Regions from separate parts of the Vibrio sp. 2130-1 genome, predicted to be linked through region 2. Evidence: predicted binding sites of a transcription regulator. Region 2 holds the regulator's gene; each other region holds the start of a gene.
The links. Region 2 encodes PurR, which represses purine synthesis genes. Its sites were predicted from a motif close to TNANGNAAACGTTTNCNTNA; they were not measured.
Positions count from the first base shown of each region.

Region 1 (4,280 bases), on a different contig from region 2:
TCAGCTGGCATTTGTTTTTCAGCCAGTTCACGGCAGTAAGTCTGCATTGCATCCCAAGTGATAATGAATTTTTTACTCATTGTAATAACCTAATAATTTGAAAATATGCATCCTCAAAATCTAGCGAAGTCACTCAAAAGCGGAATGCTCACTAACTTCTCCAAAATGTTTGGAGACGAGGATTTCAAGCTGCGCAAACGATTATTCTACCGAAACACACCGCTAATACCAACGGTGATATCAAAATTCTCTGCCTATTCCGCAGAAAAACCGTCTTCTGTGAACAACGTAAAAAAGAAAAAGCCAGCGTGAATAAATCCACACTGGCTTTTTGCTCGAGAAATTAACCGACGAGGTATTTAACGATGAAGATGGCTGACATCACCCATACACTCATCGACACTTCACGGCCCTTACCGCTGAATAACTTGATCGCCGCGTATGCGATAAAGCCTAACGTGATACCTTCTGCAATCGAGAATGTTAGCGGCATAACTAAACAAGTCACAACAACTGGGGACGCTTCAGTTAGGTCACGCCAATCAATGCTTACTAGCCCAGACAGCATCAAGATCGCCACATAGAATAGCGCACCTGACGTTGCATAAGCAGGGATCATACCCGCAAGTGGTGAGAACAATAGAGCAAGTAGGAAGAGTACACCAACAACCACGGCTGTTAGACCAGTACGCCCACCCGCAGCTACACCAGAAACGCTTTCAATATAAGATGTCGTGTTGGAGGTACCAAGTAATGCACCTACTGACGTTGCTGTTGAGTCTGCAAGTAACGCTTTGTTTAAACGAGGGATGTTGCCATTCTCATCAGTTAGACCAGCTTTTTGAGAAACGCCAACGAGCGTACCTGCGGTGTCAAATAAATCGACAAATAGGAAAGCAAATACGACGGAAATCATGCCTACTTCAAACAAACCAGAGAAATCCAGTTGCATGAAAGTTGGCGCAATGCTTGGTGGCGTTGACATAATACCGCCCCACTGCACATCACCAAATAGAAGACCAAGCGCTGTAACGCCAAGAATGGCGATCATCACCGCACCTTTCACACCACGGTGAACCAGTGCAATCGTAAGAAAGAAGCCAATCGCGGCCAATACAGATGGCAATGATGTGATCTCTCCCATAGAAACTAATGTCGCTGGGTTATCAACGACGATACCTGCATTTTTTAATGCGATAAACGCTAAGAAAAGACCAATACCAGCTGAAATACCTGTTCGTAGAGAATGCGGGATCGAGTTAATAATCCACTCACGGATCTTAAATACGCTTAAAAGAATGAACAGAAGGCCAGAAACAAATACAGCCGCCAACGCAACTTGCCACGTATAACCCATTCCCAATACAACAGAGTAAGTAAAAAATGCGTTCAGGCCCATTCCTGGTGCCTGTGCGATTGGGTAATTGGCAACAAATCCCATGATAAAACAGCCGATTGCGGCAGCAAGACAAGTCGCGACAAAAATGGCGCCACGGTCCATACCGGTATCCGACAGGATCGCTGGGTTTACAAAAATAATGTAAGCCATAGTTAGGAAGGTCGTAACACCTGCAATGATCTCAGTGCGCACATTTGTGCCATTTTCACTGAGTTTAAAAAGCCTCTCGAGCATGATCGAATCCTGTAAAGGTAAAAAGTAAACGGTTGCGTAATCGATTGGCGGGAATTATAAAGTTATCAAATAGCAAATTCTAGATAGAATCTTCACTCTAATGCGTTTTTTTTCTTTGGATATGAAACACATTCTCTAATCTATCATAGCAAGCAAAGAAATATATTCTTATAAAACAATAGGTAACCCAGATAACACAGTTCTCTAAAAGAGAATAAAAACTGAGCAATGTACTAAACTTTCAGATGAAAAAGGCCCATTTTAAACATGGTATCTAACAGATTTGATGGAAAAGTCGATAAAACCGAAGAATGGGGAATAGAAGAAGGCTTTGATGGCAATAAGTGAGTCAGGAAGAGAAAATAGAGATAAAAAAACGCCACCCAATTTGGGTGGCGGTGAATCATGTCAGCACTATCACTGAAAAAAAATTCCAATTTATAGGGGTGAACAAACTGTTCGAGTCACATGCGTTGACTTCACTTAGTAGCCAAAGCTTGTTGGGTATACAAAGTTACCGGTGTAAACAGACTTGCTATTCCAGAACATTGTACTTGGTAAACCTTTCATAACTATCACCTTTTAAATCAATTAAACATTCGTTGATTTCTCGGTTCCTTGGAGGCGATAAAACGGACTCATCCTTTGAGCATTTCATTCTTCTCTCAGAAGCTGGTTACAAATATACCACCAAGAAATTTAATTACAAGCATTTTAGTGATTGGAATCACAAAAAATGCACAAATTGACCTTTATCAAAGTTTATGTGTAATTAAATTACAATTTTATGAATTAAAAAATAAAGCCACTTTCAGAATATATGATAGAGAACACATAGTGCTTGTTATTGTATTCACAAACTGTGACAGTTCTGAGAGAAATCCTTGTGATCGCGACTACTCGTACTCTTTATCTGGTGGTATGCTAACGGCAATTTGAAGGCCAAATCGTATAGCATTTAATGCTACCTTGATAATATTTTTACGGTATATATTTGGCAAAGCACATCAAAAGGAGTCATCCGTGTCTGAGTTCCATTCTGAGATCAGTACCTTATCACCTGCTCCACTTTGGCAGTTTTTCGATAAGATTTGTTCTATCCCTCATCCATCGAAACATGAAGAAGCATTAGCACAGTACATTATCAACTGGGCAACAGAGCAAGGCTTTGACGTTCGCCGTGATCCAACCGGTAACGTGTTCATCAAAAAGCCCGCGACACCAGGAATGGAAAATAAGAAGGCTGTTGTACTTCAAGCACACATCGACATGGTGCCGCAGAAAAACGAAGACACTGAACACGACTTCACCAAAGATCCAATCCAACCTTACATCAATGGCGAATGGGTAACTGCGAAAGGCACGACGCTTGGTGCAGATAACGGTATTGGTATGGCTTCTTGCCTTGCTGTATTGGCATCTAAAGATATTAAGCACGGTCCACTCGAAGTTCTGCTGACGATTGATGAAGAAGCAGGCATGACTGGCGCATTTGGCCTTGAAGCTGGTTGGTTAGAGGGTGAGATTCTTCTAAATACAGACTCTGAACAAGAAGGCGAAGTCTACATGGGTTGTGCAGGTGGCGTTGATGGCACCATGACTTTCGATATTTCTCGAGAATCAACGCCTGCAGGTTTTGTAACACGCCAACTGACGCTGAAAGGCCTAAAAGGTGGTCACTCAGGTTGTGACATTCACACAGGTCGCGGTAATGCCAACAAATTACTTGGTCGTTTCCTTGCCGGTCATGCTCAAGAGCTTGATTTACGTTTAGTCGAATTCCGTGGTGGTAGCTTACGTAATGCAATCCCTCGCGAAGCGTTTGTTACTGTCGCGCTTCCTGTCGAAAACCAAGACAAGCTTGCTGAGCTGTTCAACCACTACACTGAGCTGCTTAAAACTGAATTGGGTAAAATCGAAACAGGTATCGTAACCTTTAATGAAGTGATCACGACTGACGCGCAAGTATTTTCAATCGCCGATCAGCAACGATTCATTGCGGCACTTAACGCTTGTCCAAACGGCGTAATCCGTATGAGTGATGAGGTGGAAGGCGTTGTTGAAACTTCTCTAAACGTTGGTGTGATCAGCACAGAAGAAAATAAAGTCACCGTGCTTTGCTTGATTCGTTCTCTCATTGACTCTGGCCGTAGCCAAGTGGAAAGCATGCTGCGCTCGATTACTGAGCTAGCAGACGCACAAATTCAGTTCTCAGGCGCTTACCCTGGCTGGAAGCCAGATGCAGATTCCGAGATCATGGCAATTTTCCGTGATATGTATGAAGGCATTTATGGTCATAAGCCGAACATCATGGTCATCCATGCTGGTCTTGAGTGTGGCCTATTTAAAGAACCATACCCACACATGGATATGGTTTCTTTCGGTCCAACAATAAAATTCCCTCACTCTCCAGATGAGAAAGTGAAGATTGATACTGTTCAGTTGTACTGGGAACAGATGGTCGCGCTTTTAGAAGCGATTCCAGAGAAAGCATAATTCAATCACGAAAAACGACAAAGGGTGCCATACGGCACCCTTTTTTTGGTTTAGTTGAACCCAACTACACACGGTTTTGCGCGTAAGCGGCTAACTCATCCATTGAGGTTTGTGCAGCAACTTCACCATCAATGTAGTAAGTAACAAACTC
Region 1 covers NZ_JAWOUT010000010.1:124,643-128,922, reverse strand. Annotated here, with positions in the region: gene tet(34) (oxytetracycline resistance phosphoribosyltransferase domain-containing protein Tet(34)) at 1-80, opposite strand, end outside; gene R7Q09_RS16175 (NCS2 family permease) at 344-1,633, opposite strand; gene R7Q09_RS16170 (aminoacyl-histidine dipeptidase) at 2,657-4,129, shown strand; gene R7Q09_RS16165 (DUF3332 domain-containing protein) at 4,194-4,280, opposite strand, start outside.
Region 1: R7Q09_RS16175 (NCS2 family permease) is a predicted target of PurR. The motif match lies at 1,654-1,673, and genes of this name have one in related genera.

Region 2 (4,280 bases):
CACAGTAAATTTGTTCCACTTTAAGCAGCTCACATACAATGTGTGCTTCTGCTGGGTTTTTAGCGATAAATATTTTCATCAAAATACCCACTTCACCAATTACGAATTTTGCTGACTTGGTGTCGGCCTTACTTTATTCATAACCCATTTAGTGATGATTGGAAATAGTCCCAATAGCGCAAAAGACGCTAATACTGCGGGTGAAACAATGCCCGATAGGCTTTCAATTGTTGCTAATTGAGTACCTGCATTCAGATATACAGCTGTGCCTGGCAGCATACCTATTTGGCTAGTGAGATAAAATCTACCTACAGACATCGGCGTTAAGCCCATCAGTAAGTTGATTAGAAAGAAGGGGAATACAGGGATTAGACGCAAGGAAAATAGATAAAAAGCTCCGTCTTTTTCGACACCTTGATTAATTGCGTTGAGTTTATTTCCGAATTTGTTTTGTACCCAGTCACGCAATAAGTATCGGCTGCTCAAGAAGGCCAGTGTTGCCCCCATAGTGCTAGCGAAAGAAACCAGTAGCAAGCTTGTCCAAAAACCAAATAAGGCTGCACCAAGTAAGGTGACTACTGCCGCTCCTGGGATAGAAAAAGCGGTAATTGCAATGTAGGTAAAAAAGTAAATCGCAGCCGAGAATACAAAATTCTGATCGATGTATGTAGTTAGTGCTTCTTGTTGGGCTTTTGCATTCTCTAAGGTTAAATACTGGCCAAAGTTAATACCTAAAAAGACGATAGCCGCTAGTAGGATGAGACCTAAAATCAGTTTCTTATTCATAATTTTGATTCCAATTTGGGATATATGTAATAAGACAGTAGGAAAACCGAAAAAATTTCACAAAAAAACCGCAGATTAGACTGCGGTTTTACAAGATAGTTTTTAGGCCGACTTTTATTGGAGGCCGTTCATCAACTCATCTCGGCGAGCTTGAGGTACCACACTCCAATGAGTGCCGTTGATAGCACCTTCTAGTGCCCATAGCAACTCAATGTTGACGGTTGCAGAGTGCGTATCTCTTATCGCTTTATAGGCGTTAAGCGCACCTTCCTCTTCAAGCTTCTCTACGGATTCGATGCCGGCTTTTTTTAGCATGCGCTCGGTAGCCAGTCGTAAGTTAGGCAAATCTTTCAAACGGTTAGGCTTTGTACTTGCTTGCTGTTCTTTCTCAAGCTTTGCCTTTTTCAATGATTGATTCGCTACTTCGATTAAGCGTTCGCTTGATTCCCATAAATCGCTGGAAATAGCGTAGTACTTTGTAACGACTGGGAAGCCACGTTTTTTATAAACGTAAGGCTTTAGCCCTTGTTGCTCGAAGTCAGATGAAGTTTTTTGGTCTGCTCTGATATGAAGCTGATTGTTTACCACTAGTGCAAACATTGTTTCATCAGCGAATAGTCCGAAGCCACCAAACATTGAGCGCGACTTGATATTACCAAGTGCCTCAAATAGCTTCATAGAGTCTTTGAGTATCGGTTTATCCATGTTTTGTTATCTCGGTGTAATTAATATTACGCCACCAAAAGTCAGGTCCGAGAGAGTAGCAAACATGCGTAAAAACAATGTCATTACAGAGTAAAGTCATTGCTTACACACTTGCCATCGGTAACCCCGCTACCTTCCATATCGTAATATGGTTCAGGCCGGAGGCTTTGCGTCCCACTCTTTCGAATGGTTTGCCCTGTGCGTGACACAATGAGCATACTTCTTATATTGAATTAACATCACGGTTTAGCGTTAAAAGTGTGATTTTAGTTCAATAAAAATGATAGATTGAATGCTCTATTTTGCATATGGAAAGGTGCAAATTGGCCTTTGAAAAGGAGTTCTTAATATATATTACATTTATATAAAACAGGGAGTTAACGTTAGTCAATTGTTATTAGAGCGGGGTGAAGTATTAGAGATTGCTTAATTTTTCCAAAAAAATAAGCGCCCCTGTAGAGCGCTTATTTAACACGGTTAAATACAGTGAAATTTAGTTCATTTTTTTCACAGTATTTCGAATTACAAGCTCAGGTTGCATTTCGAAAATTCGTTTTTCGTGTTCTTTATCTTTGATACGCTCAAGTAGAATTTCGAATGCATTTTTACCAACACGACGTTTAGGCTGGTGGATAGTCGTTAGCGGTGGAGAGAAGTATTCTGCAAGCTCGATGTTGTCGTAGCCGATCACTGAAATATCTTCAGGAATTTTGATCCCGTTTTGTTGCAAGCGGCTCATTACGCCTAGAGCCATTGTGTCGTTAAAACAGAATACCGCCGTCGGGCGCTTGTCCATTGCGGTAATTTTATCTGCAACTAATACGGCCGTATCACATTCAAAGTTACCTTCAAGGATCCAGTCTTCATTTACAGCTAGGTTCGCTTCGCTCATTGCGCGACGGAAACCTGCAATGCGCTCTTGGCAAGCAAGCTTTTCAAAATGACCGCTTAGACAAGCGATATCCGTATGACCATTGTCAATCAGATGTTTGGTTGCAATGTAGCCACCTTCTTCTGAGTTATCCATGATCTTGTCTGCTTGTGAGCTCTCTGGGCCCCAATCCATGACCACTTTAGGAATGTCCGCATGACGGTCAAGCATCTCTTTTAGTTCTTCGGTTAAGTCAGAACACATCACTAGGATGCCATCAACGCGCTTTTCAGCCAGCATACGAATGTAATCGCGTTGTTTTTCGTAAATCCCGCCTGTGTTACATAAAATCAGAGTATAGCCTTGGCGGTAACAGTAGCTCTCAACGCCATCAATCACTTCTGAGAAAAATAGGTTAGTTGATTGAGTTACTAACATGCCAATCGTACGAGTTGAGTTGCATTTTAGGCTGCGTGCAACGGCACTTGGCGCGTAATTCAGCTCGTCAACGGCTTTCATTACTTTTTCTTGCGTTGCTTCTGCAACGAAACGCGTTTTATTGATAACGTGCGAAACTGTCGTAGTGGAAACGCCGGCTAAGCGAGCAACGTCTTTTATCGTGGCCATAAATGGTGTCCTGTATCGAGCTACTGAAATATGTCGTATTGGATGTACCTGATGCTCTAATGGTTTCACACCTAGCAATCTAAAATTGGCGCTAAGTGTCTCGGCAGCGGTTGATCCAAGTGCGACAAAAGGGTGCGTAGCAGCATCGGTCGATGAATTTTATCTTTTTTCTATCTGATGAGAAATTGCCATCAACCTGTTAAGAAAACACAAAAACCGCTATATTTCAGCGGTTTACATATAAATCATATTTAATCGTTTGCGCTCACATTTTAGCCCTATGTGGACTGACTAGCAATGTTTTCAGCAAGAGATTTGTGTATTTGAAGTCACATTTTGACTGCTAAATAACCAAGCGTCTTTGCGCTAAGTTAAGGCAAACGAATATTATACCCAAGTTACTTACAATTGGTCACTTTCAGGCATACAGGAAGCCCGATAGGCAGGCTCCCTAAAAATAGGCGGCAATTATTCACCAAGAAGGTAGGCGCTGTCTAGTTTACAAAATGCAACTAATAGTTTCGCGACACTCGAGTAAAATCCAAATTCGTCGAATTTTTTACATTTGTCTGAAAACTGAGGTAACCAAGACATCAATTGTTGCTGGATAAAGTCGTTTTGTTTAACGAAGGCTTCTTCCATGTGTTTTTCTTGTTCAAGCTCGTTTGAGCGGATAATCATGTTCCCGAGAAAGTCGAGCTCAACGGCTAAGTGATCCGCAGGTTCCTTTAGTTTTTCGTCTACTTGAACGCCAAATTCAGCCATCAACTTTTCCATTTCCTCAGCTGGCTTGTCATTCAGTAAACCTGATTCACCAATGTACATGGATGCGTAAGGAAGAGCGCCGTATTTTTCTGTCTTCAAAAACAGTTCACAAAAGTCAGCTGCAAGCTCTAGTTGTGCATCTTCACGATCTTGTAACCGATTCAATGCATCAACTAGGCTATCAACAGCTGGTTTCAGCGACTCATTTTCACCTAAACCTGCGAGAAAACTGCGAATTTCAACACTGTGATAGGCTTCCAATTCTTTCTCTGTTAGTTCTTTTGCGAACAAGCTCGAAAACCACCAGTAAATTTCAGCGCGTTTTTCATTAAAAGCTTTCACTTCTTGCATTTTGGGCTCCTGAATGATGCTTCAAGTCATGCATCACAAAGTCAATTAGGGATATCCCCTAAGTGTAATCAATTAAAATGAATAGCAGTAACTATAATTGTTATGTTTTATGGTCAAAAATGACCGTTTATTAATAGCAATGGGCAAGCTTGTTTTGAATCAATAAAAACGCTAA
Region 2 covers NZ_JAWOUT010000002.1:94,554-98,833, forward strand. Annotated here, with positions in the region: gene R7Q09_RS02990 (DUF2007 domain-containing protein) at 1-79, opposite strand, end outside; gene R7Q09_RS02995 (TVP38/TMEM64 family protein) at 100-786, opposite strand; gene R7Q09_RS03000 (TfoX/Sxy family DNA transformation protein) at 901-1,491, opposite strand; cyclic di-GMP riboswitch class I at 1,608-1,697, opposite strand; gene purR (HTH-type transcriptional repressor PurR) at 1,985-2,989, opposite strand; gene torD (molecular chaperone TorD) at 3,458-4,105, opposite strand.

Region 3 (4,280 bases), on a different contig from region 2:
AAAAACGCTTTGTGGATCTTTCGCAATTTCCTCGCGGATTTGCTCTAATTTCTCTCCAACGTCAGACGTCGCTGCTTCTGCTCGCTGAGCTTGCGCCCTAGCTACCTGCGGCGATTCAGATAGCTTCTTATATTCTATACCTTGCATCATTAAGGTCTCGTCTCGACCTTGGTTATCAATGATGACGCGATCCACCAATACCGCTTTTAGCGTCGCACGTGTCCCTTCGATTTCTTCACCCAAACCGTACGTAGCTTGCTTACCTCGGTTAGCAATAACAGCAAGGCTGGTATTGGCATCACTGCTGGCAACCGCACCGACTAGGGTGAGGTTAAGGCGCGTCTTAGGGGCGTCTTTAACAATAGGCTGTTCTACAACTGCCGCTTTTTGCTCAGTGAATTTACCGAATAGGTTGGCATTCTGAAGGGCATTAAAATCTATCGCGTCGCCTTTATTACTCGCAGTAACGCTACTCGCCGATGGACGCCATTGCGGCACTTCCGACGATTGAGGTATGGCTAACCACACAATTTTGCCAAGTATCCATCCGGTTATCGCAATAAACAGACAGGTAAGCAACAAGCTAAGTTTGGCTTGAATGGTATAATGATTGGACTTGATCTGAGCCAGTAGCGGTCTGCTTGATAATCCTGCACTTAGCTCTAAACGTTTCACTGAATGGATTCCTTTATTCTAACGTCCGTCATTTAAGCTATAACGATAGCTATCGACTTTAAATTGCTAAATTTGCAATAAAATTATTACTCAACAAAGAGCAGTGAACTATATCACAAGTTGTCTTTCATACCTTTTTCTTATGCAGTTTTTGCCAACTCCCTTGAAAAAAATACGCCTTGACTCCATCTGTAGGTGAATAATCCATCACTCATTGCCGTATTCGGGCAGTGATTAGATAGCGTAGTGTTCTATGAGTTCCCTAAATGAAGCCGTTAGGCTAGATAAATGGCTATGGGCCGCAAGATTTTACAAAACCCGCTCCATCGCGCGTAACATGGTCGATGGCGGTAAAGTCCACTATAATGGCCAACGAAGCAAGCCGAGTAAAATCGTTGAAGTGGGCGCTGAAGTAAGACTTCGTCAAGGCAACGAAGAAAAAATCGTGATCATCGAACAAATCTCAGATCAACGCCGAGGCGCTCCCATCGCACAAACCTTATATCGCGAAACTAATGAAAGTATAGCGAAACGTGAGGAACACGCGACTCAACGTAAGCTTAATGCCCACAACCCAAGTCCGGAACGCCGCCCAGATAAAAAGCAGCGCCGAGACATCATTAAGTTCAAACACCAATAAAAGCCGGAATTACCAACGAGGAAAGCACTCCATGGCAAATAATGTTTTAAACCGCTACCTATTCGAAGATCTTTCAGTACGTGGCGAGTTGGTACAATTAGATGAAGCGTACCAACGTGTTATCTCCAGCAAGGAATATCCGGCAGCAATAGAGAAACTGCTGGGTGAGCTACTCGTTTCAACTACTCTTTTAACTGCCACTCTTAAGTTCGAAGGTTCGATCACCATCCAGCTACAAGGCGACGGTCCTGTGTCTCTTGCCGTTATCAACGGTGACCATAACCAACGTGTTCGTGGCGTAGCTCGCTGGGAAGGCGATATTGCCGATGACGCAAACATTCACGATCTAATGGGTAAGGGCTACCTTGTGATCACTATCGAACCGAAAAACGGCGAGCGTTACCAAGGTGTCGTTGGATTAGAAGGTGACACTTTAGCAGAAGTGCTAGAAGGCTACTTTGCAAACTCAGAGCAGTTAAAAACGCGCCTATGGATCCGCACTGGTGAGCATGAGGGCAAAGCACACGCAGCAGGTATGTTGATTCAAGTGATCCCTGACGGCACTGGCTCTCCAGATGATTTCGAACATCTAGAGCAGCTCACTGATACAGTAAAAGATGAAGAATTGTTTGGTTTAGAAGCGAACGAGTTATTGTATCGACTATATAACCAAGACAAAGTACGTCTGTACGAGCCGCAACCTGTCGAGTTCCATTGTGGCTGTTCTCGTGAGCGTAGCGGTGCCGCAATCATCACCGTTGAGAAAGCTGAAATTTATGACATTTTGGCAGAAGTTGGATCAGTTTCTTTACATTGTGATTACTGTGGCACAACTTATACGTTCGACGAATCTGAAGTCACTGAACTGTATGCACAAGCTTCTACGGACAAGAAAACCCTGCATTAATTTACATAGCTTATCAAGCACGTAATTTACCCTACAAAAGGCCAGCTTAATGCTGGCCTTTTTGTGATCAACCCCTCGTAATAACTAACCTCAAGCGTAATAAAACAACTGCTTAATTTTAAACAATTAATAATGATTTTGCCCTAGCGCAAAGGATTGCGTGCACGATAGACTATTCCCACCAATATGTGACGGGTTACCTAAAACCTTATTGAAATCATGGGTAAATTTTGAGCTATCTCCCTGTTTTCTCCCCGCCCCGTTGCTAGCATGGTGAGCAGATTAAAATTAAAACATTCTTACAAAATCCCTACAAAATCCTTATAAGGAGCACCTATGACCGTTATGGAACATACTAAGGCTGCAACACTTGATCTAACCAAGCACGGACTGCATAACGTAAAAGAGGTTATTCGCAACCCAAGCTACGAAATGTTGTTTGAGGAAGAAACGCGTGAAGACCTAACCGGTTATGAGCGCGGCGTGGTTACTGAACTAGGTGCGGTTGCCGTTGACACTGGCATCTTTACTGGTCGCTCACCAAAAGATAAATACATCGTCAAAGACGCTACGACAGAAGAACATATGTGGTGGACGTCTGATCAAGTGAAAAATGATAACAAGCCAATCACTCCTGAAGTGTGGGACGAGCTAAAAGAACTGGTCACAAACCAGCTTTCTAACAAACGCTTGTTTGTTGTTGACGGTTACTGTGGTGCAAACCCAGATACACGTTTGAGCATTCGTGTTATCACAGAAGTCGCATGGCAAGCGCACTTCGTTAAAAACATGTTTATTCGCCCGACAGAAGAAGAGTTAGCGACATTTGAACCAGACTTCGTAGTAATGAATGGCGCAAAATGCACTAATCCAAAATGGGAAGAGCAAGGCCTGAACTCAGAAAACTTCACCGTATTTAACCTAACTGAGCGCATGCAACTTATCGGTGGTACTTGGTACGGCGGTGAAATGAAGAAAGGTATGTTCGCCATGATGAACTACTTCCTTCCACTAAAAGACATCGCATCAATGCACTGTAGCGCTAACATGGGCAAAGATGGCGATGTAGCGGTATTCTTCGGTCTATCTGGTACGGGTAAAACGACCCTGTCGACTGATCCTAAACGTGCGCTAATTGGTGATGATGAGCACGGCTGGGATGATGACGGTGTCTTCAACTTCGAAGGTGGTTGTTACGCAAAAACCATCAAACTTTCGAAAGAAGCGGAGCCGGACATCTACAACGCAATTCGTCGTGATGCACTGCTAGAAAACGTAACAGTACGTGGCGATGGCTCTATCGACTTTGATGATGGTTCGAAAACAGAAAACACACGTGTTTCTTACCCTATCTACCATATCGATAATATCGTTAAGCCAGTATCAAAAGGCGGTCACGCGAATAAAGTGATCTTCCTATCAGCCGATGCATTTGGCGTACTGCCTCCAGTATCTAAATTGACACCTGAGCAAACTAAGTACCACTTCCTGTCTGGCTTTACCGCCAAACTAGCGGGAACAGAGCGCGGTATTACTGAGCCAACACCAACTTTCTCTGCTTGTTTCGGCGCGGCGTTCCTAACACTTCACCCAACTAAATACGCAGAAGTACTGGTTAAACGCATGGAAGCAGCAGGCGCTGAGGCTTACCTAGTGAACACAGGTTGGAACGGCACTGGCAAACGTATCTCGATTCAAGATACGCGCGGAATTATTGATGCGATTCTTGATGGTTCGATTGAAGATGCACCAACTAAGCACATTCCTATCTTCAATCTTGAAGTACCGACTTCACTACCAGGTGTGGATCCTAGCATTCTAGACCCTCGCGACACGTACGTTGACCCACTTCAGTGGGAAAGCAAAGCGAAAGATTTAGCAGCGCGCTTTATCAATAACTTTGATAAGTACACAGACAACGCTGAAGGTAAATCTCTGGTTGCGGCTGGTCCTCAGATTGATTAAATCGAGTAACAGCGACGTCGCGTAAACTCAGTGAAAAGTTGGCATTAACTTATCACCTTTACGTAGGCCAAGTTACAAAAATTGCTTCAAGCC
Region 3 covers NZ_JAWOUT010000006.1:101,991-106,270, reverse strand. Annotated here, with positions in the region: gene gspC (type II secretion system protein GspC) at 1-675, opposite strand, end outside; gene hslR (ribosome-associated heat shock protein Hsp15) at 929-1,315, shown strand; gene hslO (Hsp33 family molecular chaperone HslO) at 1,347-2,222, shown strand; gene pckA (phosphoenolpyruvate carboxykinase (ATP)) at 2,559-4,187, shown strand.
Region 3: pckA (phosphoenolpyruvate carboxykinase (ATP)) is a predicted target of PurR. The motif match lies at 2,367-2,386, and genes of this name have one in related genera.

Region 4 (4,280 bases), on a different contig from region 2:
CCTTACTCTACTTGTCTTATACAACAAAAGAGACCGATGGTAGTTTTAAGCATAGCCTTTCGACAGTCCCACTTTGGGGTACCAAGGCTTACGTTGAGCCAACTGAAGTGAAAAAGTAACGCGGGTAAATTTAGTTAGCGCGGAGCAGGCTCTTTCCGGGCGCTGCTGAGCAACAAGTTTAAAAAACAACCCATTGCAATACGACAAGCCTCATAAATTGCAGCTGCTTTGGTTGCTATTTACTCAGCTCGCTGATTTTTTCAGCGAGCAGACTTCTTTGTAATAAATCGCCACGATTTTCATTTTTTTGTGATACAATCCCGCCTCTTTTTTTTCTCACTCAAGAACAAGCATGAAGTTTCCTGGTCAGCGTAAATCTAAACACTACTTCCCAACTCACGCTCGAGATCCATTAGTAAACCAAATCCGACAGGCACCTAAGCTATATCGCCCAACTATTGTTGGTGTCGGTCAAACCATTGTAGATATCGAAGCACGTGTAGATGACGCGTTTTTAGAGAAATACAACCTGAGTAAAGGACATTCGCTCGTTCTTGAAGAAAGCAAAGCAGATGCACTTTACGAAGAACTGGTTGAGCAAGGCCTGATCACACACCAATACCCAGGTGACACGATTGGCAATACTCTTCACAACTACTCAGTTTTAGCCGATAGCAAATCCGTTTTGCTCGGTGTGATGTCTAAGAACATTCAAGTCGGTTCTTTTGCTTACCGCTACCTTTGCCGTACGTCTTCACGCATGAACCTTAACCATTTACAAACGGTAGATGGCCCTATTGGTCGCTGCTACACCCTAATTTCTCAAGACGGTGAGCGTACATTTGCTATCAACGAAGGTCATATGAATCAACTACTTCCGGAAAGCATTCCTGAAGAGATCTTTGAGAAAGCATCAGCCCTGGTTGTTTCTTCTTACCTAATGCGTGGTAAAGAAGAAGATCCAATGCCTAAAGCGGTACAAAGAGCGATCGACTTTGCTAAGAAGCACGATGTCCCTGTTGTACTTACGTTAGGGACGAAGTACGTTATCGAAGGCAACGCACAGTGGTGGCAAGAATACATTCGCGAAAACATTTCTGTTGTCGCTATGAATGAAGAAGAAGGTGCGGCGCTAACAGGTGAAACAGAGCCGCTAGCTGCTGCTGATAAAGCACTTGAATGGGTTGATCTCGTACTGTGTACGGCAGGACCAAATGGTCTGTACATGGCTGGTTACACCGACGAGAAAGTAAAACGAGAAACCACACACGACATCCTTGAAAGCTCCCTCGAAGCCTTTAACCAGTACGAGTTTAGTCGTGCGATGCGTAAAGAAGACTGTCAAAACCCAATGAAGGTCTACTCTCACATCGGCCCTTACCTTGGTGGACCACTAGAGATTAAGAACACTAACGGTGCAGGTGATGCAGCCCTTTCAGCCTTACTGCATGACATGGCAGCAAACTCTTTCCACCAAAAAGAAGTGCCTAACTCAGAAAAGCACGAAGTACGATGCTTAACCTACTCCTCGCTTTCTCAGATCTGTAAATACGCAAACCGAGTAAGCTATGAAGTGTTGACGCAGCACTCTCCTCGCCTATCGCGAGCGCTTCCTGAACGAGAAGATAGCTTAGAAGAGACTTATTGGGATCGTTAAAACGACAGCTTTAAAGCTAAAAATATATCAAGGTCACCATTTGGTGGCCTTTTTGTTTTTATCTAGCACTATAACGAGTAGATTTCGTTAGTATGTCGCACAATACGAAGCAGTAAACTCTTTACAAGCCTAACCGAAACAGTACCATCACCAAGCAGACCTTTGCCTCACAATAATACTCGTTATAACTTAGGTAGTTTTTCAACGCTACCTGAGTGCCACTTTGGGGATTCTCCATGCAGTCAGATATCGAAATTTGCCGAAACACACCACTTTCTTCTATTGATGTTATCGCGGAAAAAGTAGGACTATCACCCGAAGAGTATGACACTCACGGGAAGCACAAAGCCAAAGTCCACCCAAAATGTTTGGAACGACTCAAAGCAAATGATGACGGTAAACTTGTACTCGTCACTGCGATCACGCCGACTCCTCTTGGCGAAGGAAAAACCGTTACGACGATAGGCCTGGCGCAAGGTTTAGCAAAGCTTAATCAATCTGTTATTGCATGTATAAGGCAACCTTCGATGGGACCCGTCTTCGGTATTAAAGGTGGCGCAGCGGGCGGCGGTTATTCTCAAGTAGCTCCAATGGAAGAGTTAAACTTACACCTTACTGGTGACATTCACGCAGTGACAGCGGCGCACAACCTTGCTTCAGCCGCTCTTGACGCTCGCTTGTTCCATGAACAACGCGAGGGTTATGATGCCTTTGAATCACGCACCGGGTTAAGAGCACTTAAAATCGACACGGCAAGTATTACTTGGAAACGAGTGATGGACCATAATGATCGTGCACTACGTAAAGTCAAAATTGGCCTCAATGATGCAGGAAAAACCATCAATGGTTTCGAGCGTGACGAAGGGTTCGATATTTCAGCCGCTTCTGAGTTAATGGCTATCATTGCACTAGCCAAAGATTTAAAAGATTTACGCCAACGTATCGGGAAAATTGTCGTAGCGTACGATTTGAACGGAAACCCGGTCACCACGGAAGATCTACAAGTTGCAGGAGCAATGGCAGTAACACTAAAAGAGGCGATTGCACCAACACTGATGCAAACTCTAGAAGGTGTTCCTACGTTGATCCATGCAGGTCCATTTGCAAACATCGCCCATGGAAATTCATCCATTATCGCGGACGATATTGCGCTAAAACTGTCAGGTTACACGGTAACTGAAGCCGGTTTTGGTTCGGATATGGGATTTGAGAAAGCGTGTAACATTAAAGCTGCTGCCGCCAACAAAGCTCCTGACTGTGTAGTGATCGTAGCAACATTACGCGGCCTCAAAGCGAATTCTGGACACTACGATTTACGGCCAGGTATGGCTATTCCAGATTCCATTTTTAATCCGGACCAAGCAGCATTGGAGGCTGGGTTTGAAAATTTAAAATGGCACATAAATAACGTTCATAAATACGGTTTACCTGCTGTCGTTGCCATTAACCAGTTTCCACAAGATTGTGTGAAAGAGCTTAAAGCTCTTGAAGAGCTGATTCACCAATTTAATCCAGAAGTTAAAGTAGCCATCAGCACCGCTTTTTCGCAAGGCGGACAAGGCGCAACGGAACTAGCTCAACATGTTATTGATGCGTGTACCACGCCTGTAGAGTTTTGTCCGTTATACAACAAAGAGCAATCATTACTCGAAAAGCTCATGGCAGTATGTGAAGCGGGCTATGGAGCAACCAATATAGAAATGACTCCTATCGCGACTGAACAGCTCAAACATTTTGAGCAATTAGGCTTTAACAACTTAGCGGTTTGCATCGCGAAGACACCACTATCGATAACCACAGACTCCGCAGTCAAAGGCGCACCAACTGGTTTTACCGTCCCAATCCGCGAGCTGCGCTTGTGTGCGGGCGCAGGATTCGTTTATGCATTATCTGGTACCGTGATGACGATGCCAGGCTTACCTGATAAACCCGCATTTATGAATTTAGATCTTGATGATGAAGGAAATATCATCGGTCTCTCTTAGTGCAGTGATAACGTATCGCTATCAGTGAAGTGAGCATATTCATTAAGTGAGTGGTCTACTTACCTATCCACTCACTCTCAACAACTGTGAAAAGAGTTGTCTCAGGCCTTCTACTCTTGAATTGTTGATACAAAGCTCTCTTGCCTTACATCAACGCGCCTGTTTTAGACCTTTAGAGTTAAAACGCTAACCCTAAACCTTGTTTAGCCATAGTTATTAAGCTAGAAAACCCTATTTATCTTCTTGTTTTGTCGCCACTTTACATTGTAAATCCATACTTGTTGACCTCTCCTTTCTACAATTTTGCGCCAATTTGATGCACGGGCTATTTAGCGCTTCACTAATATGGTGCAGTTGTCTTACAGTGAAATTTTAACCTCCTTGATTTTTAAGGAGATATTCTATGGCTCGATTCTTGTAGTAGACTTTTCACTAATAAGCACATTAGCACATGCTTTTCAAAACCTCTGCGTTGCATACCACCTCCTTCAGGTTAGCACCGTTTTGATGCATGTCAGAAAAGGGAAAGGGAATATTATGGAAGACGCACTCGCCGTAATTTTAGCAGGAGGGATGGGGTCTAGACTCAGCCCACTCACCGATGACAGAACCAAGCCAGCCGTACCTTTTGGCGGAAA
Region 4 covers NZ_JAWOUT010000008.1:94,293-98,572, reverse strand. Annotated here, with positions in the region: gene R7Q09_RS13935 (CreA family protein) at 1-119, shown strand, start outside; gene R7Q09_RS13930 (inosine/guanosine kinase) at 353-1,657, shown strand; gene R7Q09_RS13925 (formate--tetrahydrofolate ligase) at 1,894-3,642, shown strand; gene glgC (glucose-1-phosphate adenylyltransferase) at 4,180-4,280, shown strand, end outside.
Region 4: R7Q09_RS13925 (formate--tetrahydrofolate ligase) is a predicted target of PurR. The motif match lies at 1,808-1,827, and genes of this name have one in related genera.